3 regions of the Bacillus cereus group sp. RP37 genome follow, and region 2 is predicted to be linked to each of the others. Evidence: predicted binding sites of a transcription regulator. Region 2 holds the regulator's gene; each other region holds the start of a gene.

Region 1 (8,550 bases), 560 kb from region 2:
AACACCTCTTGCGGAGCTTTTACAAAATTTCAACGAATTTTTCAACAGAAAAGCGAGCTAATTAAATAATTAGCTCGCTTTTCTTTCTTGATCATAAATGTTAATTCCAGCCTCATGTAACATCCATTCAATATGAACACCATATCCTGATGTCGGATCATTTACGAATACATGTGTAACAGCACCAATTACTTTCCCGTTTTGTACAATTGGACTTCCGCTCATTCCTTGTACGATACCACCCGTCTTCGCTAATAAACGTTTGTCTGTTACTTTTATTACCATACCTTTTGTAGCCGGAAACTTTTGCGGTACTGTACTAACAACTTCAATATCAAACGCTTCCACTTTATCTTGATCAATAACTGTTAATATTTTTGCCGGTCCCTCTTTTACTTGATGAGATAATGCAATAGGCATTGCTTTATCCATTACGCCATTTGTCATATTTGTATTCAATTTCCCAAAAATACCAAATGGACTATTTATTGTAATATTACCAATCACTTCACGATCTGGTGAGAACCTTGCTAATTTCTCTCCTGGATTCCCATGACTACCTCTTTCAATTGATGTAACCGTTGAACGCATAATTTGTCCATCTTCGACTTGAATCGGCTTTTTCGTATCGTTATCAGAAATGACATGACCAAGTGCCCCATATTTCATGGAATCAGGATGAACAAATGTCATTGTTCCGATTCCAGCTGCCGAATCACGAATATATAAACCGATACGATAAGACGATTCACCACTGTCTTTTTGTGGTGTTAACTTAGTGCGGATGTATTTTCCATCTCTTAACAAAACAAGATTAAGCGGTTCACCTGTTTCACCACTACTATGAATAAATGGTGCTACATCACTCATTTTTTCAATTGTTTTACCATTAATTTCAGTAATCATATCTCCAATTTGCACACCAGCTGTTTCACCAGGAGATACTTTCCCTTTTTCAGTTTGAATTAAATGATGGCCTACAACAAGTACCCCTTTTGTGTTTAACTTCACACCAATTGATTGCCCACCTGGAATAACTTTGAAATCTTTCAATACTTTCACATTTACTTTTTTTACTGGAAAACCAGCAAGTTGAAACACCATATCCGCTTCACCATTTTGATGAGAATTTACCATAAGTCCTTGTTTTTGTTCATTTGAACTCACTGTAAACACATGACGATCTGTAGATGAAGCTTTAAATACTGATAATGAAGCTATTTCTGATTGTTGTCCTTCAAAGACAACAATCTGCTTCGGGGATGAAATAAACGTCCGAAGCGGTTTAAAACATCCAATAAAAACTAAAGAAACAAGGAGACAAATACCTATTATTTTGCGAAATCTTTCTAATTTCAATTTGTTCACTCTCCTCGCTCCTACCCCACATTCAGCCTCTTGGCCTCACTTTTTAATCTCTCCTTGCAGTGCTTTATTTATAACCGGAAGAATTAAGTAATCATTATTTGAGAAAAAAAGCTATCCATTACTGGATAGCCTCTGCTGTCTGTTTAAAATGATGCGCTTGCGTAAGTAATTCTTTCGCATGTTCTGTCGTTAAATCTGTAATTTCCACACCAGAAATCATTCGAGCTATTTCTGTTACTTTATCCTCCATAGTTAAAACGGTAACTGACGTAATTGTTCGATCATTCGCTACCTGTTTTCGAATAAATAAATGTGAATCCGCCATTGAAGCTACTTGAGGTAAGTGCGTAATACAAAGTACTTGCGAGTTTACCGATACTCGATAAATTTTTTCTGCAATAGCCTGTGCAACTCGACCACTTACACCTGTATCCACCTCATCAAAAATAACAGATGCAACACCTTGATGCTTAGAAAAAATGCTTTTTAAAGCTAAAATAATACGAGATAACTCTCCGCCAGAAGCGACCTTTGAAAGTGGTTTTAGCGGCTCACCTGGATTTGTTGAAATATAAAATTCCACATGATCGTAGCCATCCGACGTAAGTCTTACCGGGGCCCCCTCCACAAGAGGCTCTTCAGCATTTCCTTCTCTCTTCATGATTCTCACTTCAAATTTTGTTTTTTCCATATATAATTCTTTTAATTCCTGATGAATAGCATTTGTAAGATGTTCTGCAAGCTCATGACGCATATTACTTAACAACGTTGCTTCTTTCAGAATGACACTTTCTAATTCCTTTAACTGCTTCTTCGTCGTTTCAATATGAACGTCTTTATTTTCAATCGTAAAAATTTCTTGTTCAATTTTATCAGCATACGCTAAAATCTCTTCTACAGTATTTCCATATTTTCTCTTTAGCATACGAATTTCATTTAAACGCGTTTCAATCTCGTCTAAACGATTCGGATCATATTCCATCATATCGAGCTTTTCTCTCAGTTGATACGCAACTTCTTCTAATAAGTAATAACTATTTGCAATTGAATCATGATTCTCTTGATACACTTCATCTAAATGTGTAATACTCTCCATTTGTCCCATTGCGCTTCGTACATTATCTAATCCTTGTCCGTCAGCGCTTAACGAGCGATATGCATCACCTAATGCTTTGTAAATTTTTTCGAAATTAGAAATTTGCAATCGTTCTTCAGTTAATTCATTTTCTTCATCCATCTTTAAATCCGCCTTACGGATTTCTTCATGCTGGAATTGAATTAAATCTAAGCGATGCGCCATTTGTTGTTCATTTTCACTTAACGATTTTAACTGTTTTTTTAACTTCTCATAGTCAGCGTATACGTTTTGGTATCTATCCAATTGTTTAACAATACGCTCTCCATCAAAATGATCGAGCATAAATAGATGACGCTCTTCATTCATTAAATCTTGTGTTTCGTGCTGCCCATGAATATCAACAAGTGTTTTTCCAATTTCTTTTAATATACTAAGGGTAACCAGTTTCCCATTTACACGACATACACTCTTTCCGTTTGCAGCGATATCACGCTTCAAAATAATCATGCCGTCTTCTATTTCTATATCCAACTCTTCTGCCTTTTCAATACATGGATGCTTATCATCTTCTACATAAAATAGCCCCTCGATCTCAGCTTTTTCTGTTCCATATCGAACAAATTCTGCTGAACCACGGCCACCTACAAGCAAACTAATCGCATCAATAATAATCGATTTTCCGGCCCCTGTTTCACCACTTAAAACCGTTAATCCTTTTTGAAAAGAAATATTTAATGCCTCAATAATAGCAAAGTTTCTAATCGATAATTCCGATAACAATGCTCCATTCACCTCGTTATAAACTAATCCCCTATTAAGGGCTTTTTTCAGTTCTTTATTCAAATAGTTATACTATATGTTTGTATGTATAAATTACTTTTCTAACCGCTCCATTGTACCAAACATTTGTTTTACGGGTCAATCCACCTATTTTCTAATTTTATTCAAAGAAAATATTATATTACAATTAAAAATCCACATTTTTAACCAATAAAAATATCCTGTTCACTTTCCACTTTACAGAGGAAAGCAAACAAGATTTTTTTGTTACAACATATTTAAGAAACGATCAGAGACAACACCTGTATCTTCAGGTGTACGGCAAATAATTAAGCAAGTGTCATCACCACAGATGGTTCCGATGATCTCATCCCACTCTAAATGATCAATAAGTGCTCCAAGTGAATGAGCGTTACCAGGCAATGTTTTTAGCACAAGCATATGTCCTGCCGTGTCTAATTTTACAAATGAATCCACTAGATTTCGTTTTAATTTTTGTAACGGGTTAAATCGTTGATCTGCTGGCAAGCTATATTTATAGCGACCATCATGTAATGGCACTTTCACTAAGTGCAATTCTTTAATATCGCGCGATACTGTTGCTTGCGTTACATTAAATCCCTCATTACGTAAAATATCAACTAATTCATCTTGTGTTTCAATTTCTTTGTTCGCAATAATTTCCCTGATTTTAATATGGCGCTGACCTTTATTCATACATTTGCACCTCACACTATCTCTTACCATAGTTTAAACATTGGTATACTTCACTTATTTATGTTAACTTATAATTCGTTACTTGTACACAATTGTTTTTACAATCATTATACAATTACAACAAAAAGAGGAACAACATATGTTATTCCCCTTTACCTTTTTGTTTTAGGACATCATGCGCCTCTGTAACTACTTGCTCAACAGAAACTGGAGAATGATTTTCGCCATTCTCACGTTCACCATGCCATTTCAGATGAATTAAAAATTCAATATTACCATCCCCGCCCGTAATTGGTGAGAATGTTAAACCTTCTACATCGTATCCTTCTTTTACAGCAAAATCGACAATCATTTCCACGACAGCTTCATGTACTTTTCGATCACGAACGATACCTTTTTTCCCAACTTGCTCTCTTCCAGCTTCAAACTGAGGTTTAATTAACGCTGCTACATCCCCATTCGGCATAAGCATTGTTTTTAAAACTGGCAATATAAGCTTTAATGATATAAATGAAACATCGATACTCGCAAATTGCGGTAAACCACGCTCTAAGTCTGCTGGTGTCACGTAACGGAAGTTTGTTCGTTCCATTACAACAACACGCTCATCTTGACGCAATTTCCATGCAAGTTGATTGTACCCTACATCTAATGCATAAGATAATTTCGCTCCATTTTGAAGCGCACAATCTGTAAAGCCACCAGTTGATGAACCAATATCTATCATAACTTTATCTTGTAAATCAAGATGAAATGTCTCTAGTGCCTTTTCGAGTTTATAACCACCACGGCTTACATACGGCATAACTTGTCCCTTCACCGTAATCTCTGTATCTTGTGGGATTTTCTCTCCTGGCTTATCAAGTCTCATCTCATTCGCATATACAAGTCCGGCCATAATGGCGCGTTTTGCTTTCTCACGTGTTTCTATAATTCCTCGCTCTACTAATAGTACATCTACTCTTTCTTTTTTTGCACTCATTTGTTACGCCCTTTTTTGTTTTGATGGAATCATTGTATGAATACGGTCTACAACAGCATCTGTCGTTAAACCGATTTCTTCTAATAATTTTGTTACACTACCGTGCTCTATGAAACGATCTGGAATACCCATTCGTTCAATTAACGCACTATGGTACCCGTTCTCAGACGCAAATTCAACTACTCCCGTTCCAAAACCACCGATCAAGCACGCTTCTTCAATCGTTAAAATCGGTATATTTTTCCCTAAGAGATCATGTAAATATGCTTCATCCATCGGTTTAATAAAGCGAGCATTCACTACTTTCACTGAAACTCCAGCCTTTTCAAGACGCTCAGCTGCTTCCATTGCCATTGGTATTGTCGTACCAAATGTTAAAATAGCCGCTTGTGTACCTTCTTTTAACGTTTCCCATGAACCGATTGGAATCGCCTTTAATTCCTCATCCATAGGAACACCAAGTCCATTACCGCGCGCATAACGTAATGCGATTGGTCCATCTTCATATTGCATCGCCGTATATACTAAATGTTGCCCTTCATTTTCATCTTTTGGCATCATAATTACCATATTCGGCAAGTGGCGTAAGAATGAGATGTCAAATACACCTTGATGCGTTTCACCATCTGCTCCTACTAATCCGGAGCGATCGATTCCGATGAAGACATTTAAATTTTGGCGGCATATATCATGAACAACTTGGTCATATGCTCTTTGTAAAAATGTTGAATAAATTGCAAGGAATGGCTTCATACCTTGTGTTGCCATACCCGCTGCCATTGTTGTAGCATGCTGTTCTGCAATACCTACATCAATCATACGATCCGGGAATTCTTTTTGGAATTTCTCAAGTTTCGATCCAACAGGCATTGCAGGTGTAATTGCAACGATACGCTCATCCGTTCTCGCTAGCTTAAGTACTGTATCACTAACAACAGCACTCCACGCTGGTGCAACTTCTTTCGGTTTAACGAAGTCACCTGATTCAATTTTATAAGGTCCTGTTCCATGCCAAGTTCCAATAACATCACTCTCAGCTGGTTTATAACCTTTTCCTTTTTTCGTAATAACATGAACAAGCACTGGGCCTTTTGTTTTCTTTGCATATTGCAACGTTTCGAATAACTTTTCATAATCGTGCCCATCAACTGGACCCAAATATGTAAAGCCTAACTCTTCGAAAAAGACACCGGATACTAGTAAATATTTAAGACTATCTTTTATTTTCTCTGCTGTTGCAGCAACTTTCCCACCGACTGCTGGGATTTTCTTCAATATATACTCTAGTTCGTCTTTTACCCAATGGTATTTTCCTGCGGTACGTAGACGTCCAAGCACATTATGAAGCGCGCCAACGTTTGGCGCAATTGACATTTCATTATCATTCAAAATAACAATCATGTCTGTTTTTTCATGTCCAATATGGTTCAATGCCTCTAAAGCCATTCCGCCTGTTAAAGCACCATCTCCAATGATTGGTATAACATATTCTTTCGTTTTCTTTAAATCACGTGCTAGAGCCATTCCCATTGCAGCAGATAATGATGTCGAGCTATGGCCAGTTTCCCATACATCGTGCTCACTCTCGCAACGTTTTGGGAAACCACATAAACCTTGATATTGCCTTAATGTACCGAATTCTTTTGCACGTCCTGTTAAAATTTTATGTACATAGGATTGATGTCCTACGTCCCATAAAAATTTATCATTCGGGCTATCAAATAATTTATGCAGAGCAATTGTGAGTTCTACTACACCTAAATTAGGTGCAATATGTCCACCTGTTTGAGAGAGCTCTTCAATTAAAAACTTACGAATATCCTCACTCAATCCCTCTAGTTCACTGATAGACATATCTTTCAAAAAACTAGGGTTTTGAATTTGCGTTAGATCCACATGGATCACTCACTTTCATTTCATAATCTGTCAACATGTCAAATATTATAAAAAACATTTACACAAAACAAGAAATTCTCTTTTTTATTTTTCGCCTTGTCCTGCTATTAACCAGTCTATTGCGCCCTAATCCTATTATAAACCATATTTCTTTAGGCGATGAAAAAAATAGCCGCTAACACGAAGTGATAACGGCAATGTAATCTACATATATTTTTGCCAATAACAAGAAAAGAAAAACCTTTTCCTACATTTATATCATAAAATGATGAATGACTCAACAAATGGAAACGCTGTTATATTAGTTATTACGTTTTGCAATCAAATCGCAAATAGATAGTAAATATTCATCTTGTAATTGCAAGGAACCAATAGCATCTTTTGCCTTTGCAATTGTTTCTTCTAAAATATCCTTTGCTCTATCTACAGTAAATAACGTCGTATATGTGCTCTTTTCGTTGGAAACATCACTACCAATCGGTTTTCCGATCTCTTCTTCGGTTCCTTCCACATCTAAAATATCATCTCGAATTTGGAACGCTAGACCGATATATTTTGCAAACGCAAGTAACTTTTCTTCTTGTTCTTCTGTGGCATCTGAAAGTATCGATCCTGCAAGTACAGCGAATTCAAGTAGTTTCCCAGTCTTATGCTTATGAATATACTCCAACTCATCAATCGTAAGCTGTTTTCCTTCAGCTTCCATATCCGCCACTTGTCCGCCAACCATTCCTTCTGGCCCTGCCGCTTTTGCAAGCTCAAGTACAAGTCTTACTTTTTTCTCAGCAGTAATTTCCTTTTGTTCATATGCCATAATAACTTGAAAAGCATACGTCAACAAACCATCGCCTGCTAAAACTGCCATCGCTTCACCAAATACTTTATGATTTGTGGGCTTCCCTCTTCTTAAATCATCATCATCCATACAAGGTAAATCATCATGAACTAACGAGTATGTATGTATCATTTCAAGAGCACAAGCTGCACCTACTCCAAGATTTTTTTCTTTACCAAACGCTTGTAATGTTGCAAATAAAAGTAACGGGCGGAGACGCTTCCCACCCGCTTCCAAAGAATATGCCATCGCTTCACGAAGTACATTTGGACATTGTAATTCATTTGCATAGCTTACAAGCTTCTCTTCTACGAAAGTTTTACTTTCTTTCAAAAAAGTATCAAAAGCAACAGTCACTATGCTTCATCTCCTAAAGCAGTAAACGGTTCAAGCTCTCCATCTTCCCCAAGAATAACTGCCATTTGTTCTTGTACGTTCTTCAACTTCTCATCACAAAGCTTAGATAATTCCATACCCTCTTTAAAATAAGAGATTGCTTCTTCTAAAGGTACGTCACCTTGTTCTAGCTTAGAAACGAGATGCTCAAGTTGCGAAATTGCCTCTTCAAAACTTAATTTATTTTCCATTATTCAATTCACGCTCCTCTATGCCTGATACGCTACAATCTAGTATTCCATCTTGTAATTGAACTGAAACAGCATCTCCAAGGCTGACATCTTTCACACTTTTTAACACTTGCTTCTCTTCATCATATACAAGCCCGTACCCTCTCATCATTACTTTAAGCGGACTTAACGCTTCAAGTTTTTGAGCAGCTCTTACAAAGGCAAATTCTTTCGTTTGAAGTAATGTTTGCATTTCACGTTGCAATTGCTTTTGCAATGTTTCAACTGCTACCTTCGTTTGCATAATTTTTTGAGATGGGTGGTGCTT
Region 2 (8,550 bases):
ACGCGCTGGACTATACAAAAACACGTTAGTAAATACATTACTTGCTGCAAATAATGCAAGTGGAATGGCTAAAATCGCCCCTAAAGTCGTCCCAATAATCGCCATACGTATCGTATCTAACATTGCTGTTGTAATAACTTTAAAATAACTCCAATCGGGTGGCACCATTTCCTTCAATAAATCCATCATATTAGGAAAACCGATTACTAGTTTTGAAAATGATGCGTCGACCTGCACACTACTGCCCCACAACAATATAATAACGAGAATAACCGTTAACATATGTTTCAATTTACTCGGTGGCTTCGGTATCGATTTCGAATATATCGTCACATCATTCATTTAACTGCCACCTCTAATAATTCACTTTTCTGCGCTACGTCTCCATAAATTTCAGCAAATTTTTCATCTGTTGCCTCTTCTACTAAACCATCAAAAACAACTTCACCTGCATGTAGTCCAATAATGCGTGTCGCATATTGCCTAGCTAAATCAATAGAATGTAAGTTTACAATCGTTGTAATTCCAAAATCTTCATTAATTTTTTTCAAATCATCTAATACTTGCTTTGTTGTCAGCGGATCCAAAGATGCAACAGGTTCGTCTGCCAATATAATTTTCGCTTCTTGCGCCAATGCTCTAGCAATCGATACACGTTGCTGTTGTCCTCCTGATAGTTCATCAGCCCGCGTATATGCTTTTTCTAAAATATTCACCCTTTTTAACGATTGAAAAGCAAGCTCCAAATCTTCTTTTGGAAATAGACCTAACGTTGTACGCAATGTCGAATGATACCCAACACGCCCAGCTAATACATTCTTCAATACCGTTGATCGTTTTACAAGATTAAAACTTTGAAAAATCATACCAATATCCCGGCGCATGCGGCGTAATTCTTTTCCTTTCGCAGCAGTAATAGACTCACCTTCAACCAAGATTTCCCCTTCTGTAATCTCATGAAGGCGATTTACCGATCTGAGAAGTGTAGACTTTCCAGCTCCGGATAGCCCTACCATTACAACAAACTCACCTTTTTGAACTTTTAAGTTTATATTATTCAATCCTTTTGTACCATTCGGATACACTTTGGAGACATTTCGAAACTCTATCACAAATCTTACCTACCTTCTATGTATTCAAAACGGCAAACTAACTGAAAACACATCCCTTCCAGTTAGCTGCCATTTCCATATGTATTATTGCGTTTTTACTTTCTTCCCATATTCACGAACGATATCAAATTTACTATCATCAGATTTAACATATCCTTCATGTGAATATACTTCTTTAATGATTTTATGACCTTCTTCATTTTTTCCTATCTCAATGAAAGCATCCTGTAATTTCTTGCTCCACTCTTCATCTAAATCAGAGCGTACCGAAATCGTATCGTTTGGAATTTTCTCCGTGAATTTCACTATTTTCGTTTGATCGAATATATTCGGATAATCTTTTTTCACAATATTACGAGCATCTTGGAATACAACAGCTGCATCTACATCACCATTTAAAAGCGCAATAAGCGACTGATCGTGACCTTTTAATGTAACAGGTTTCACATCTTTTAACGGATCAACGCCCTCTTTTAATAGTACAGCCGCAGGCCACACATATCCCGCTGATGACGTTACATCTTGATAACCAATTTTTTTACCTTTTAAATCTTTTACACTATTAATATTTGAATCTTTCTTAACTACAAACTCAGATTTATAAAAGTCTACTAAATCCTTTGTAGGAGCTCCCGTTTCATCATCTACTCCAAAACGTTGTGCTTGTAAAATTACGTTTGCAGCCTTTTTCTCATGTGCTAGCACATACGCTGTTGGGGGTAAAAATCCTACATCTACTTGCTTAGATGCCATCGCTTCTACAATTGTATTGTAATTCGTTGAAATACTAACTTTTACTGGAATATTTAACTTATCACTTAATAGCTTTTCCAATGGTTTTGCCTTCGCCTCTAACGTATCTGCATTTTGAGAAGGAACAAATTGAACATTTAAAGTCTTTGGTACATACCCTTTTTTCGTATCTTCATTTTTACTTGCACTTGATTCCTTCGTTCCACAGCCACTTAATAATCCCGCTGCTAGTACAACTGTTGTGCTCATTGCAAAAACTTTTTTCAACATGTTAATGCCTCCATTTTTCATTGTTATAAAATAATCTTTCATAAACATGAAGAAATATATCACACATTTTTACAAATAATTGATTATTTACAGAATCTTTACACATTCTATACACTCACATTAAAATTCTCTTCATATTTTTGATATGATTAACTTGAAGATAACAATAGAAAAGGTGAATGATGTTGAATCAAAATCAAATTGTAACTTTAAACATCTTATTAACAAGTGATATACATGGTACTGTTTATCCAATTCACTACCAAGACAATTCCAAAGCAGAAATTGGTTTAGCTAAAATTTCTACTCTTATAAAAAAAGAACGTTCTAAAAATAAAAACGTTCTTTTAATCGATAATGGGGACTTCATTCAAGGAACACCATTTACTTACCATTACGCTACATACGAAAAAGATAAGAAAAACCCAATGTCCTTATTAGCCAACTATATAAGTTACGATGCTGCAATTATCGGAAATCATGAATTTAATTATGGAATGGATATATTAAATCATGCTGTAGAAACTGCAAACTTCCCGTACTTATCAGCAAACATTTTAGATAAAAACATAAAAGAACCCTATTTCGGGAAACCTTACATCATCAAACATATTGAAGAGAATATAAAAATTGCGATTTTAGGAGTAACAACACATTACATCCCAAACTGGGAACAACCCCTTCATATTCAAGACTTACATTTTGAAGACGCACTGGAAACTACAAAAAAATGGGTTACTTACATCCACCAACACGAAAAACCTGATTTACTAGTCGTAGCCTATCACGGAGGATTTGAACGTGATTTACAGACCGGAGTACCAACTGAAGTGTTAACAGGCGAGAACCAAGGATATGCAATGTGTCATGAAATTGAAGGTATAGATATTTTATTAACAGGACACCAACACCGAGAAATTTCTCACACAATGGCTAACGGTGTAACAATTTTACAGACCGGATGTAATGGGCAATCAGTTGGAAAAATAACCGTAACCTTCGAAAGAATGGAACAGAAGTGGCTAAAAAAAGAAAGTTATTCAGAGTTGTTGACGGTGCAAGGAATTGAGGCAGATTCAGATGTTCTTTCCTTAGCATCTGATTATGAAGAGAATACACAAAAATGGCTTGATCAACCTATTGGAATCATTCATGGGGACATGCAAATTTCAGATGTTATGCAAACTCGTTTACAAGACCATCCTTTTATTGAATTCATAAATAAAATACAGATGGATATTGCCAATGTTTCCATTTCTTGTACAAGTTTGTTCCATAATACATCTCCAGGTTTCCCAAAATTTGTAACAATGCGTGACATCGTTTCTAATTATATTTATCCAAATACATTAAAAGTAATTAGAATAACTGGAGCAGATATAAAAGATGCTCTCGAACTCTCTGCTTCTTATTTCACATTAAAAGGAGATGGAACCATCATCGTAAACCCTAGCTACATAGAACCAAAACCGCAACACTATAATTACGATATGTGGGAAGGAATTTCGTACGTATTAAACATTTCCAAACCAATTGGCGAGAGAGTAGAATCTTTACAGTATAAAGGCGCTCCTCTAAATATGAAGGAAGAATATGACGTCGTTATGAATAATTATCGCGCAAGCGGCGGAGGGAACTTTTTTATGTTTCAAAATAAGCCCGTAATAAAAGACATACCAACAGATATGTCTGAACTTATCGCTAACTATATATGGAAACATAAAAAGATAGAAGCAACGCAAAATAATAACTGGAAAGTTATTAAATAACGAATTTAACAATAAAAAAGATGGGCAGCTATGCCCATCTTTTAATTTAATTTTGCATTATCTTGCTTTTTTAAAGCTTTTAATTTCGCCGGTGTAACATCAGTACCTTCTTCGTTAACAACTTTAATTCCTTTAAGTTCGTTTAACATATTTTGACGAAATCCTTTTAAATATTGTTCACGTAGCGATTGGCGCTCACGTTGTTCTTCTTCAGTTAAGCCTTCAGCTTTTGCTTTTTTCGCTAAGAAGTTAATGCGTTCAATGAGTTCGTGACTTTGCATCTCGAATCCCCCTTTTACTCAAAACTGATTATTATCATACAATAGTTAGTCCTCTTTATCAAGCAATTGCTTTGTATATTCTACATATCTTCGATGTACAGTTGCTTTTGAAACATCATGACCAAAACCACGAAGTGTTGCTGCAATTTCTTCAAAAGTTAATTCATTCCGGCGTAAACGTACAATTTCCTCAATTGGCACTTCTTTCTTCTCTCGTCCTACGCTTAAATTACGATTTTTTAAATTATTTTCGGGACGATAGCCCTTTTCTACTGCGCGTTGCATGCCACGTTTAATTTTCAAGTTATGAATCTTTCTTTGATACTCTTCAACAATGCCAATAATATCTAAAACCATCGAATCAGAATCCGACAATTGTAATTCTCCATTATGCGTATGCGTATATACTTTTATTCCCTCTTTATGTAAACAGTGCATTAATGCAATTTTCGCATTCCCCCTACCAAGGCGCGTTTCATCTTGTATGAGTAGCACATCGATTTGTTCATCTCGAATTGTATCTAGCACTTCTAATATGCCGTCACGTTCAATTGTATAGCCACTAGCCTGCTCTTCAATCACCTTAATAACATTCATTTGATAGCGCTCAGCTAAATGCAATAATTCATCTTTTTGACGTAATAATGATGTTTCTTGTGCTTCTTTTGTTGTACTCACACGCGCATAAATAATTGCATTCATTATGAACCCCTCTTTCTCACTATTATTTCCCTCCAGTGTAACATAAATTCGCCTTTTGTTCGAACTTATGTTTGTAGAATGTTTTTTCGCATGTTATACTTATTAATAAGAAAAATGAAAGAAAACGAGGTGTTAGAAAACATGGAAAAGTTAACGAAACGCCAGCAAGACATTCTCGACTTTATTAAGCTAAAAGTACAAGAAAAAGGATATCCACCTTCCGTACGTGAAATCGGTCAAGCAGTCGGCCTCGCTTCTAGTTCTACAGTGCACGGACATTTATCACGACTAGAAGAAAAAGGATATATTCGACGCGATCCAACAAAACCACGAGCAATTGAAATTTTAGGTGACGATCGAATGGATGCAGAAACACAATCTGTTATTCAAGTTCCTATTATCGGAAAAGTTACTGCTGGATTACCGATTACAGCAGTTGAAAGTGTAGAAGATCACTTCCCACTTCCAGCTAGCATTGTTGCTGGAGCAGATCAAGTGTTCATGTTACGTATTTCTGGAGATAGTATGATTGAAGCTGGTATTTTCGACGGGGATTTAGTTGTTGTTCGCCAACAACAGTCTGCATATAACGGTGAAATTGTAGTAGCTTTAACAGAAGATAACGAAGCAACTGTTAAACGTTTCTATAAAGAAAAAGACCATTTCCGTCTACAACCGGAAAACTCTTCATTAGAGCCTATTATTTTAAAACAAGTGTCAGTTATCGGAAAAGTAATTGGTGTATATCGTGATTTACATTAAAAAATAATAAAAAGAAGATAATCACCTTATTTATATAGGTGACTATCTTCTTTTTTGTATTTTGATAGATTTTCATACATTCTATTTCTTATGAACGAATTTCAATCGTCACATCGCCAGCAGTTGTTTTACCACTAATCTTTTTACTACCATTGCCAATTGTTATATTTTTATTTTCTTCATTAAAAATCATCACGTCTCCAGCAGCGCTTTGCCCAGTTATAACTGCATCTTGTGGTTTTTCCAATAAAGTAATATCTACATCCCCAGCGGTTGAACTTGCCTCCACATCATATTTAGGATCATGATCCATAATATGCACTTCCCCACTAGCCGTCTTCGCTGTTACTTTCCCTATTACTTTTTTAAAGTTCAGCTCACCAGCTTTTGTAGATCCCTCCACACTCTTAGCTGTGACATGTTTCAAATCTACTTCTCCAGCAAGCGTTTCAACACTTACACGATCACTTTTCACATCACTTATTTCTATTTGTCCAGCAGATGAATTTACTTTTATCTCTTGGTAAGAACGTTCAGGCACTAGTATAGTCATTGTAGACGTTTGAAACTTGAAATTGTAAAAAGAAAAATCAAATGAAGCACCTTTTTCTCTTTCCCCAATAATTTTTAATGTGTCACCATCTTCGGCAATACGAATCTCTTGTTTACGTACAGCTCCTGATTGCTTTACATAAAAAGAAGAATCGGGAGATTTTTGGACAACAATATCCCCAGCATCTAACTTAACTTCTATATTTTTTAGTGTTTCGTTTTTTATTACGTCTTCTTTGTTTCCTTCTTCTGCAGTTTGTACTGCTTTTTCATATGTTTGTGAAATCCCTATTACTCCAATAATGATACAAGTGATTGCTACTAACAATATTTTTTTCATCATCTACTCCCCTTTTATCATTTTGAAGTTCCATACTACATAACGTACGCATAACCTTTTAAACCACTTCGTACTATAATAAGCGATAATACATAACAACAAACCTACTCCAACAAACGTTATACTAACGAATACATCCAACCATATAAAAGTACCCATAAATACTTTTGCAATAACGAAAAATGGTGTCACTACACTAGCAATCCCACCGACCCAAAAGGAAAATATAAAAGCGATAATTGCAACTAACGGGCCTAACACAATAATAAAATTAAACAAACTAAGTCCAATCGCTGCCATGACAGCCCTTGTTATATTCGAAGTAGATGGGTCCTTTTTCATTTCATCAAAGCGATACAAAGCAAGTAAATCTTTCGCAATTACTTTCGGAGAGCCAAGCCCCTTTATTATTTCCGATTCAGTTTTCCCCTCTTCTCTCCCAAACTGAAAATGCTCTTCATAATCAAATAAAATATCTTTCCTCTCTTCTTCCGGTAACTTTCTAAGATGACTTGATAATTCTTTAAGGAACTGTTCTTTACTCATCCCATTCCACCCCTTCAATAATTTCTTGTACGCCTTTTGCAAAATCACGCCACTCCGTTACTAACAAATTCAGTTGCGTCTCCCCTTGCTCAGTTAGTTGATAATATTTACGAGGTGGCCCCTCTGTAGATTCTTTTAAATACGTTTGAAAATATCCTTCTTTCGTTAAACGACGTAATAAAGGATACACTGACCCTTCCGATATTAAAAATTTATTTGAGATTTGCTGAACAAGTTCATAACCGTAACAATCCTTACGTTTCACAAGTGCCAAAACACACAGTTCTAACACACCTTTTTTAAACTGAACGTTCAAGGACAATCCCCCTTTCTCATTTCAGTACTGTTTAATACATGGTACCTGTTTTATCCATAATATACCACTTAGTATTGTTTATTGCAAGGTACTCATTTATATTTACTCCCTAAATGTAGAAACCGCACAAATAAAAGCCCGAATAATGTCCTATTATAACTGACCATTACTCAGGCTTTTATTCGATTCGAACTGCTTGAATACAAAACTTCATTCACTCTTTTCTCCTCTAAGAACCAACTTCCATTTGTGACCCTAATAAATTTCGAAATACACCTTTTCTCTCTTTAGCCAATTGATTAAATTCACCTTTTTGGACAATTTCACCTTTTCCTAAGACAATAACTTGATCTGCATTGCGTATAGTAGATAAACGATGTGCAATCACAACAATAGTCATTGTTCCTTTCAATCTTTCTATTGCTGATTGAATTTTCACTTCATTTTCAGTATCCAATGCACTCGTAGCTTCATCTAATACTAAAATCGACGGCTTTCTTAAAATAGCCCGGGCTAGTACAAGTCGCTGACGTTCACCACCTGAAAGCCTCACCCCACGATCTCCAATCAGTGTATCCAGCCCATTTGGAAACGTTTGTACAAATTCAGCGGCGGCCGCAAAATCTAATGCATCCCAAATTTGTTCTTCACTTGCATTTGGCTCAATCATCAATAAATTTTCCCTTATACTTGCATTAAACAAGAAGGGATCTTGTGGTACATAGCTAATAGCACGTCTTAATGGCAATAAATTATCTGTTGTAAGAGGCGTACCATCTATTAAAACTTGACCTTTTTCTGGCTGGATCAAGCCCATTAAAACATCAATTAATGTACTCTTCCCAGCACCAGAATGCCCCACAATAGCCGTCATACTATTTATTGGAATTTGCACATTAATATTTTGAAGTGCGTATAAAGATTCTTGCTTATTATAACGAAAGTAAACATCCTTACACTCAATACCTCGCTCTATACAAATCGGCGTTATATGTTTTTGCTGATGTATATCCTGCATTTCAATTGCTTCCTTACATTCCTCTTGTAATTCCCACAATGACTTAAAAGCAGGAATACTTGCAGCCAGTTGTTCTAAATTTGATTGAATTGTCATGAATCTCGGCCATAGTCTAGAAAAAATGAGAAT
Region 3 (8,550 bases), on a different contig from region 2:
AATACTCTAAAACACATTTCCAATCTAAAGAAAGTATACCAAAAGAAATTTATTATTCTTCAGAAGGTTTTAAGGGCTATATACAGGCAAGTACCGTTTTGGATATGGGAAATCATTTCGTAACGCTATATTCTGGAACCGTTATTCGATGTTAGATTTTTAATCCTACCTCTTTAAATGCTTATAATGATCAATAGCTCACTGCCAATAATGGAATATCTATTGTTCAAAAAATAAACCACAAAATCTTTTGATTTCATGGTTTATCAAATATAAAGATAATGCTAAATATATACTCTAACATTACCTTCCCCAAAGTTAATTATAGAGTATTTTCTCAAAAAAGACACTCCTGTAGTGTCTTTTTTATATTATTTTGATTTACTCCCATCTTACTTTTATTAAACTCATATACCCAATTTTGGGGCGCCTTATGGCGTCTTTTTTTATGCTATTGAAGTAAAAAACAGGACCGTAATATCATTGGTAAAAAAATTGTATACTTTAACAAGAATTCCGCCTACTAACCCTTATTTTTTGCGGCTATTTATTTGTTTCAACATAATAATTTTTCATCTCGTATATGCAATAGACAATGATAGCTAAACTCCAACTGACACCATAGTAATCATGTGTGTAGAAATCATAACCTGCCTTAATACCTTTTTCCATTACAACTAACGTAAATCCTAACGCCACCCACTTGTTAATTTTCATCTTAATATACGTTATCGCTATAATTATTAAAAATAAAATATTTGTAAGGTAGTTTATCATTAGCTCGTATTTTTGAATGTATACTGCCATTATACAAGCAACGATATTAGTCGCAATGCCCAAGGCAATCACGGCTCCCCAAATCCTGTCCGAAATTCCCACTCCTGATTCAGTCCCTTCCTTAATTCGTTCCTCCCCCCCTATTCAAGGTATGCTGTATTATCCTTGTCTGATGAATATCTATTTATCTTTTCATATAGAGCAAACAAAATTTTCACTCATAATTTTTTCTTTATCAGGCAAACTAGATTTAAGCCGTTTGAACTAGCGGCTTCACTCTTCTGGTAATGGGGTAGGAATTTATAGGAATTGACTAACTCATTCAGTCCCTTGGCACCGGCAGGCGACAAAATTGTTGTCTGCCATTTTCATGTATACTTTTTCTGATTCCATTCCAAACTATATGTTTGCTGTACCAATTTTAAAAAGAGCGGGATTTGATTTTTGAATAAGTAAAAAAGATAAAGCTCAATCCACTTTTGGTATAGGACTTTTTCTTTTTACATATACTATTTTTAAGCCTTTTTACCAATACGTGTCCTATTGGTGTCTTAAATTCCTCCTAAAAAGGGCGGCAGATACGACTGCATGCCCTTTTTATTTATACTGATTTTCTATATCCAATATAGTAATTGAAGACTAAAAATGCACTATTACATATTCTGTTCAGTCTAGATTATGTTAAAATTTCTTATGTTGTTTATTTCATAGTCGAATTATGGTTTCATATCTAATTCAACAATATGTGAGCTGTATACCAAAAGAAAAGACACCCAAAAGGTGTCTTTTCTTCTTTTAATCTAAAAAAATATTTTTCTTTTTCAGGAAGATTAATTATCTCACTAACCTAAACCTCTAATTCAAAGACCTTTTGGTCACGGTGCTCAAAAGATTTCATCTATATTAACATGTAAATAGTTCACTTCCTAATCATATTTCCACCACTATATTTGATTTCTCAAAGATTTTCTGTCTTGTTCTTAATTTTGTCAAAATCTTCATATAGCTACACAAAATATATATGCTATTATGTTTTTAAGAAACTATGCGTTCCCTTAACCCTGTATCCGACCCTGTATTTTTTTACAGGGTCTTTATTTATTTTATCATTTTAGCCAAGAAGACTCCTTCCTCAAGGAACGCGAAGTGAGTAGGTGGGAGATGAATTGGCTTCGAACAAGAGATGGCAGGAAGCCATCTTAATTGTTCGACATACATAAAGTGTTACTTCACTATCCATCGAATGTACGTTTGGTGTATAATATTCATATACCGAAATGGAGGTGAATCAAATGATAATTAATAAAGCCTTTAAGTTTCGTATCTATCCAAATCATGCACAAGCAATTCTAATTAATAAAACGATAGGTTGTTCTCGCTTTGTATTCAATCATTTCCTATCCCTATGGGATCACGCATATAAAGAAACTGGAAAAGGTTTAACATATGGTACATGCTCTGCCAAACTTCCTGCCATGAAGAAAGAGTTTGTTTGGCTCAAAGAAGTGGATAGTATTGCGATTCAGTCGTCTGTTCGCAACCTTGCGGATGCGTATACACGCTTTTTCAAAAAACAAAATAGTGCCCCGCGTTTCAAATCCAAGAAGAATAACGTACAATCTTATATCACAAAACAAACAAATGAAAACATTGCCATTGTAGGAAACAAAATAAAATTGCCAAAACTAGGTCTTGTTCGATTTGCCAAAAGTCGTGAAATAACGGGACGTATTGTAAATGCTACAGTTAGACGAAACCCTTCTGATAGATATTTTGTGTCACTATTAGTTGAAACAAAAGTACAAGAACTTCCGAAAACTCATTCTTACATTGGGATAGATGTAGGACTAAAAGATTTCGCTATTTTGTCAGATGGAAAACCCTATGAAAATCCGAAGTTTTTCCGATTATTAGAAGATAAGTTGGCGAAAGCACAGCGTGTTCTTTCTAGAAGAATGAAAGGATCATCTCGTTGGAATAAACAACGAGTAAAAATAGCTAGAATTCATGAATACATATCAAATGCTAGAAAAGATTACTTAGACAAAATCTCAACTGAAATCATCAAAAACCACGATGTTATCGGTATAGAGGATTTGCAAGTATCAAATATGTTAAAAAATCGTAAGTTAGCAAAAGCAATTAGTGAAGTATCTTGGTCACAGTTTCGAACCATGTTGGAATATAAAGCAAAATGGTATGGCAAATAAGTCATTGTCGTATCGAAAACATTTGCTTCCAGCCAATTATGTTCTTGTTGTGGATATCAAAACAAAGACGTTAAAAATCTAAACCTACGTAAATGGGACTGTCCTTCTTGTCGTACACACCATGATAGGGATATTAACGCAAGTATCAATATAAAGAATGAAGCAATAAGACTTCTAACCGCAGGGACTGCGGGGTTAGCCTAATCAATTAGAGTTCGATAGAACCCTTTACTTAGGAATCCCTCACTTCTAAACGAAGTGAAAGTGGGGGTAGTTCAATTACTTTCATTAGCTTATAAGAGTTAATACACACCCCATTTCAATTATAATCGTTTAAATGTTAGTTAGAATTTGAAATGATAAACCTATTAACTTTTTAACACTTGTAATCTAATACTAGATTTCTAAATGTATACTACACTAAATATCAGTTAACACTATACACATAGTGTTAACCATCTTAATTGAATATTAGTAATAGTAAGTATAAAGAATATCAATTTACTATATCTTACATTTATGTAAAAATAGATGTATGTTAAGCTTTTTCAAAATCTTTCCCCTAATAAAGATTTGAAGTAGCATTTCATGATTCTCCTTACGGTTAATATGCCTTGAAAAAGAACCCTATAGGGTTCTTTTTCTTCTTATTACATCCACAGCAGATACTTAATTAACATACAAAAAGGACTGACAATTACTTGCAGTCCTTTTTGTACCTAAATATACACTTATATTAAGTACTTAACTCTTTATTTTATTTGGCATGCATATGAACTACACATGTCATTATCATCTAGATACATAACACTTCCAAATTTAGAAGTACACAATAACAAATCTTTCCCAGCTTCCAGCTGCATAACTATTAGCAGTTAATTCTCTACCACCATTCGCTGATATAAATCTACCATTACTTAGCGCTTGTAATACATATATCCTATTGTCTCCACCATTATATAAGATAAATTTTTCCCATGCCCCAATTGATGTACGATCTGCTACTACTCTACCATTTGGCTCAAACGAAACGTACTTTCCATTACTTTTCGCTTTTAAAGCAAACGTATATAATTCCCCAGTCGGAATTAATTCGAATTTCTCCCATTCATTAACTGCACTACGATTTGCTACTACATTTCCTGATGGCTCAGCAGACACATATTGTAAATTTGCAGCTTGTATAGCAACGGTCCAGCTTCCATTAAATAGATTCACACCTTTTAGTGAACTTGCATTTGATTGGTTGGCTGCCAATGCATCATTCGATGGGGTTATCATCATTATCATTAGAACCATTGGTAACACCATTAAAACTAACTTTTTAAAGATCTTATTACCATTTGCATGAGTTATGAACCTCTTCATTCCCATTCCTCCCTTAATATATAGCACTCATATACATCATACCAAATATGTAAAATATTGTAATGTAAAGGAGTCTTTATCAACAAATACCTTATTATTCTGTTTCTTTTTTCTCAAATCTATAGCACCTAAACATCACTCAGTCCTCAAACATATTTTTATATTAATTTCACTTTATATTAAATAAAAGCCAAATAGCCGTTCATAATGAACGACTATTAAGCATCTAACTAAAAATTCGAATATTTTTCATGTTAATCTATTTTGTTTAATCCCGTTGAAGTAACTTGATAAATGATACAGCTTATATCCTAGAAATTTAAATAATATTTGGCCATTACTTCTCTCTTTCGTTCTACTTATTTCTACTATATATAATTAAATATTTTTTCAAAAACTACTTCATAAAAGAACGTAAGTTCGTGTATAATAAGAATAATAATAAGAACAAATGTTCTCATTATTATTAGGAGGAGTTATAGTGTATGACTATTCAATTTTACCGAATAGAATCATTTTATGTGTTGATCTTCGTAGCTTTTATGCTTCTGTTAGTTGCATCAAAATGGGATTAGACCCACTTCATACAAAATTAGCTGTAGTCGGTGATGTGAATAGGAATGGGTCCATTGTTTTAGCCGCAACTCCACCTTTAAAAGCAATGGGAGTAAAGAAGTTGGCAAGGCTATACGAGATTCCTCGGCAAAAAGATATTCTTATTGTGAATCCAATTATGGGAACCTATATTAAGTGCTCCAATTACATAACGAAGTTAGCTCTACAATATGTTCCTATTGAAGACTTTCATCAATACAGCATCGATGAATTTTTTATGGATATTACCGATAGCATCCATCTATTTGCCCGAGATCCAATTGAATTTGCATTACAGTTTAAACGTGAAATATATGAACATACACGAATTGAATGCACAATCGGGATTGCCCCTAACTTATTGATGAGTAAGGTGGCCTTAGATATTGAAGCAAAGAAAAATAAGGACGGAATCGCTTATTGGAAATACGCAGATGTACCTACAAAATTATGGAGCATACGACCGCTTAGTAAGTTTTGGGGGATTTCGCATAAAACAGAAACAAAATTAAATCAAAAAGGAATACATTCAATTGGAGATTTAGCTAATTATCCTCTTAAATATTTAAAACAAAGCTTCGGCGTGATTGGCGAAGAATTACACTTACATAGTAATGGGATTGATTTTAGTCGAATTTCAGAGAAATATGTTCCGGTTACAACTTCTATAGGAAAAAGCCAAATTTTAATGCGTGATTATACAATAGAAGAATTTCCGATTATCCTACTGGAACATACCGAAGAAGTTTGCTATCGATTAAGACAACAAAACAAACTTGCTCAAACCGTTCAATTTTCAATTGGATATAGTAAAAGTTATTCCGGTGGCTTTAGCAAAACACATACCTTAAGCCGTCCCACCAACTTAACCATGGACATTCATCAAGTTTGTCTATATTTTCTACATCAACAATATGCTGGAGAACCAATTAGAAGTATTACTATTTCTCTAACAAAACTAATTGGTGAAGGAGAAGAACAAATTTCCCTTTTTGATAACATCATACAACGAGAAAAAGAAATAAAGCTAACGAAAGTAATGGATGAAATACGCACAAAGTTTGGAAAAAATAGCATATTAAGAGGAATTTCCTATACAAATAATGCAACAGCAAGATACAGAAACACACTGTTAGGGGGCCACAAAGCATGAACAACGCTAATATGCCAAAAGGCAGGGGAATGATAAAATGGACGCCATTTGCAGCAATGCCAGAACAATTCGTCGGAATACGTGAAATGATCAAAGAGAAAAATAAAGTTGCACGCCCCATTTTAACTTCTGAAGAGAAAGAACTGATTGAGAACATGTTACTATGTTCATTGCTATCTGAAGAAGAGATATTAATTACATATTATGAAGATGGTTATTTACTCACCAATTATATGACCGTTATCGATATAGTTCCATTACATAGCTCTATCATATGTACTGATGCTTTCAATAATAAGTTGACAATACAATTTACGAATATAATAGACGTAAAATAGAATAGATTTAGGTGATTATCTTTGGAGTATTATAAAGGAGTATATAGAATGCAAGGGAATCATATAAGAAAGAATACAGCGAGAACAATTACTCATAATGATATAAATAACTATCCCTATTTAAATATACCTATGATTATCAATGAGAAAGATGGACTAACATACGAGGTTTTAAGCGCTGGTTTTCATAATAATGATGCAGTAGCGATGATAACGACAGATGGTTTCGCTACAACTAGGGTAAATACACCGATTGTAACAGTAAAAAACAATGATGGGAGTATCCAAGCATTCCGCTTACCTTTAGAATTAGAATATTGGGTACTTTCATGTATGTGTGCTGCTTCAACAGGGAGAAATCCGTTCCCATGTAAAGTTGCATTTGGAATCATTGATACTAAATTTCATGTAGAATTCAAGTGAAAAAGGAGCAAATTAATTTGCTCCTTTTATCGTTATGTATGCTCTTGACCTTTTCTTTTTACATTGTTTGCATACAGTTTTTTTGATAATTATAGGAGCGAAACCCTGAAATAACATTTAACTGGATTCCTTCTTGCTTTGCAAATCAAATAACTTTTCTAGTGCTTCTACTGCTTCTTTACGAAGGTGACTCTATTCTAACGTTCCACTGAATGAGAATGGTACACTTGGTACAACTATATCCTCTGGTTTATAGTCCTCGAAAAATCCATATTCTTTATTAACTACAGTCTGTATAATAGCAAAAGAACTTTCTTCGTTTTTGATCGCCCTTTTTACCTACTACTTTTTTCTTTATATATGAGGTTTATATGAAATTCATAGTTTGTCTTTTCTGGCTGTTTACCAATAGATTGATTGGCATAAATTATAAAGATATCTAACCTCAGCATCATACATTTCTTAATAGATTATTGAAAAGAAAAAAGCTCTGCACTTCGCAGGCTTTCTTTATGATTTAATTATTAAATTATTCATAAAATCCCCTATAGAATTCGCTTGGAATATACGGAAATAAGAAGATTGAACATCGTAATGTTTGTCAGTAATGATTAGGATTGAAGGGAAAAATTTAGAAGCTTTCGGTTGCCAAGATTCATTGTGCCATTCTTGACTATGGAAGTATAACTCATATCTATTTATCTTATCTTGCATTATTTTTTTACTGTATACTGACTTTTGAACTTCAATAAAAAATGGAGATCTACGCCATATCGTAAAGGCATCTGGCTCCATATACTCTTTCCCATACTTAGGTTCCACTTTGAATAATTTAGGATTTTCGTAGTAGACAAGTTGTTTGTATACGTCAACAATACCAAGGAAATGAGGAATTTTTTGACTCGTCTTTTTGATAGAACTTGGTTGTGGAAAATAAATGTATGGGTGCTGCAATACGTTCGCATCAACATAACCATCTCTCCTTAATCGTTTCATAACCGTATTACAACAAGTTACTGCATTCTTTAAGCCTTGAAAATGCAAGTCAATAATATCATCACGGGACATGCATCTAAATCGCTTCAAATCATTTAAAATTCCTTTATCTCTACTCCTCATCATCTAACACCCCAAATAAAGGAATTTCTTCTTTTAGAGGCATTTGGAGCATTTTCTCTTCTTTAGACATGCGATAGGGCTCAACAATTTGTTTTGCCTTACTTAATTCCAAATAAGGTGCTTGAACTTTCTTTAATCCATTTCGTTTTAAAATCATTTGGCCAGATTGCTCTAAATGCTCTGAACCAGGAGTACCCATGATATTACTATTAATTGCACTATCACATTTAAAACCAATTCTTACGGTCATATTGAGTTTTAACTTACCATCTAAAACCTTTGCATCTGGCCTCTGCATACTAAGCATAAGAAAGACTCCAAGTGATCGGCCGACTGCTGAAATCTTTTCAATTGTAGTCATACACTCTTTTTCATCTTTAAGCATCGCCACTTCATCGATAGCCAATAAAATATATGGTTTTTGATGATCAGAGTTCAATTTGTTGTACGCATCAATATGGTCAACCTCAAATTGTTCCATGAGTTTTCTTCGTTCTCTGATTTCCTTCCATAGCTTTTGAAGCATTATTTTCATTTCGATTTCTTCCATACAAACTTCTTTTACATG

What was found. Region 2 encodes LexA, which represses DNA repair genes until DNA is damaged. Its sites were predicted from a motif close to CGAACATATGTTCG; they were not measured.
Positions count from the first base shown of each region.
Region 1: recN (DNA repair protein RecN) is a predicted target of LexA. The motif match lies at 3,346-3,359, and genes of this name have one in related genera.
Region 3: QCI44_RS29495 (Y-family DNA polymerase) is a predicted target of LexA. The motif match lies at 4,765-4,778, and genes of this name have one in related genera.

Region 1 covers NZ_JARVHP010000001.1:1,225,569-1,234,118, reverse strand. Annotated here, with positions in the region: gene spoIVB (SpoIVB peptidase) at 70-1,368, opposite strand; gene recN (DNA repair protein RecN) at 1,487-3,226, opposite strand; gene argR (arginine repressor ArgR) at 3,494-3,943, opposite strand; gene QCI44_RS06580 (TlyA family RNA methyltransferase) at 4,086-4,925, opposite strand; gene dxs (1-deoxy-D-xylulose-5-phosphate synthase) at 4,929-6,821, opposite strand; gene ispA ((2E,6E)-farnesyl diphosphate synthase) at 7,123-8,013, opposite strand; gene xseB (exodeoxyribonuclease VII small subunit) at 8,013-8,243, opposite strand; gene xseA (exodeoxyribonuclease VII large subunit) at 8,233-8,550, opposite strand, start outside.
Region 2 covers NZ_JARVHP010000001.1:1,783,066-1,791,615, reverse strand. Annotated here, with positions in the region: gene phnE (phosphonate ABC transporter, permease protein PhnE) at 1-342, opposite strand, end outside; gene phnC (phosphonate ABC transporter ATP-binding protein) at 339-1,112, opposite strand; gene QCI44_RS09480 (phosphate/phosphite/phosphonate ABC transporter substrate-binding protein) at 1,197-2,135, opposite strand; gene QCI44_RS09475 (bifunctional metallophosphatase/5'-nucleotidase) at 2,321-3,904, shown strand; gene QCI44_RS09470 (DUF896 domain-containing protein) at 3,946-4,185, opposite strand; gene QCI44_RS09465 (YneB family resolvase-like protein) at 4,231-4,887, opposite strand; gene lexA (transcriptional repressor LexA) at 5,029-5,649, shown strand; gene QCI44_RS09455 (DUF4097 family beta strand repeat-containing protein) at 5,738-6,544, opposite strand; gene QCI44_RS09450 (DUF1700 domain-containing protein) at 6,545-7,087, opposite strand; gene QCI44_RS09445 (PadR family transcriptional regulator) at 7,080-7,403, opposite strand; gene QCI44_RS09440 (ABC transporter ATP-binding protein) at 7,633-8,550, opposite strand, start outside.
Region 3 covers NZ_JARVHP010000002.1:257,423-265,972, reverse strand. Annotated here, with positions in the region: gene QCI44_RS29515 (hypothetical protein) at 1-155, shown strand, start outside; gene QCI44_RS29510 (hypothetical protein) at 544-879, opposite strand; partial or broken gene tnpB (IS200/IS605 family element RNA-guided endonuclease TnpB) at 2,070-3,191, shown strand; gene QCI44_RS29500 (fascin domain-containing protein) at 3,807-4,355, opposite strand; gene QCI44_RS29495 (Y-family DNA polymerase) at 4,837-6,102, shown strand; gene QCI44_RS29490 (YolD-like family protein) at 6,099-6,440, shown strand; gene QCI44_RS29485 (hypothetical protein) at 6,489-6,863, shown strand; partial or broken gene QCI44_RS29480 (D-alanyl-D-alanine carboxypeptidase family protein) at 6,899-7,318, opposite strand; gene QCI44_RS29475 (replication-relaxation family protein) at 7,374-7,949, opposite strand; gene QCI44_RS29470 (FtsK/SpoIIIE domain-containing protein) at 7,972-8,550, opposite strand, start outside.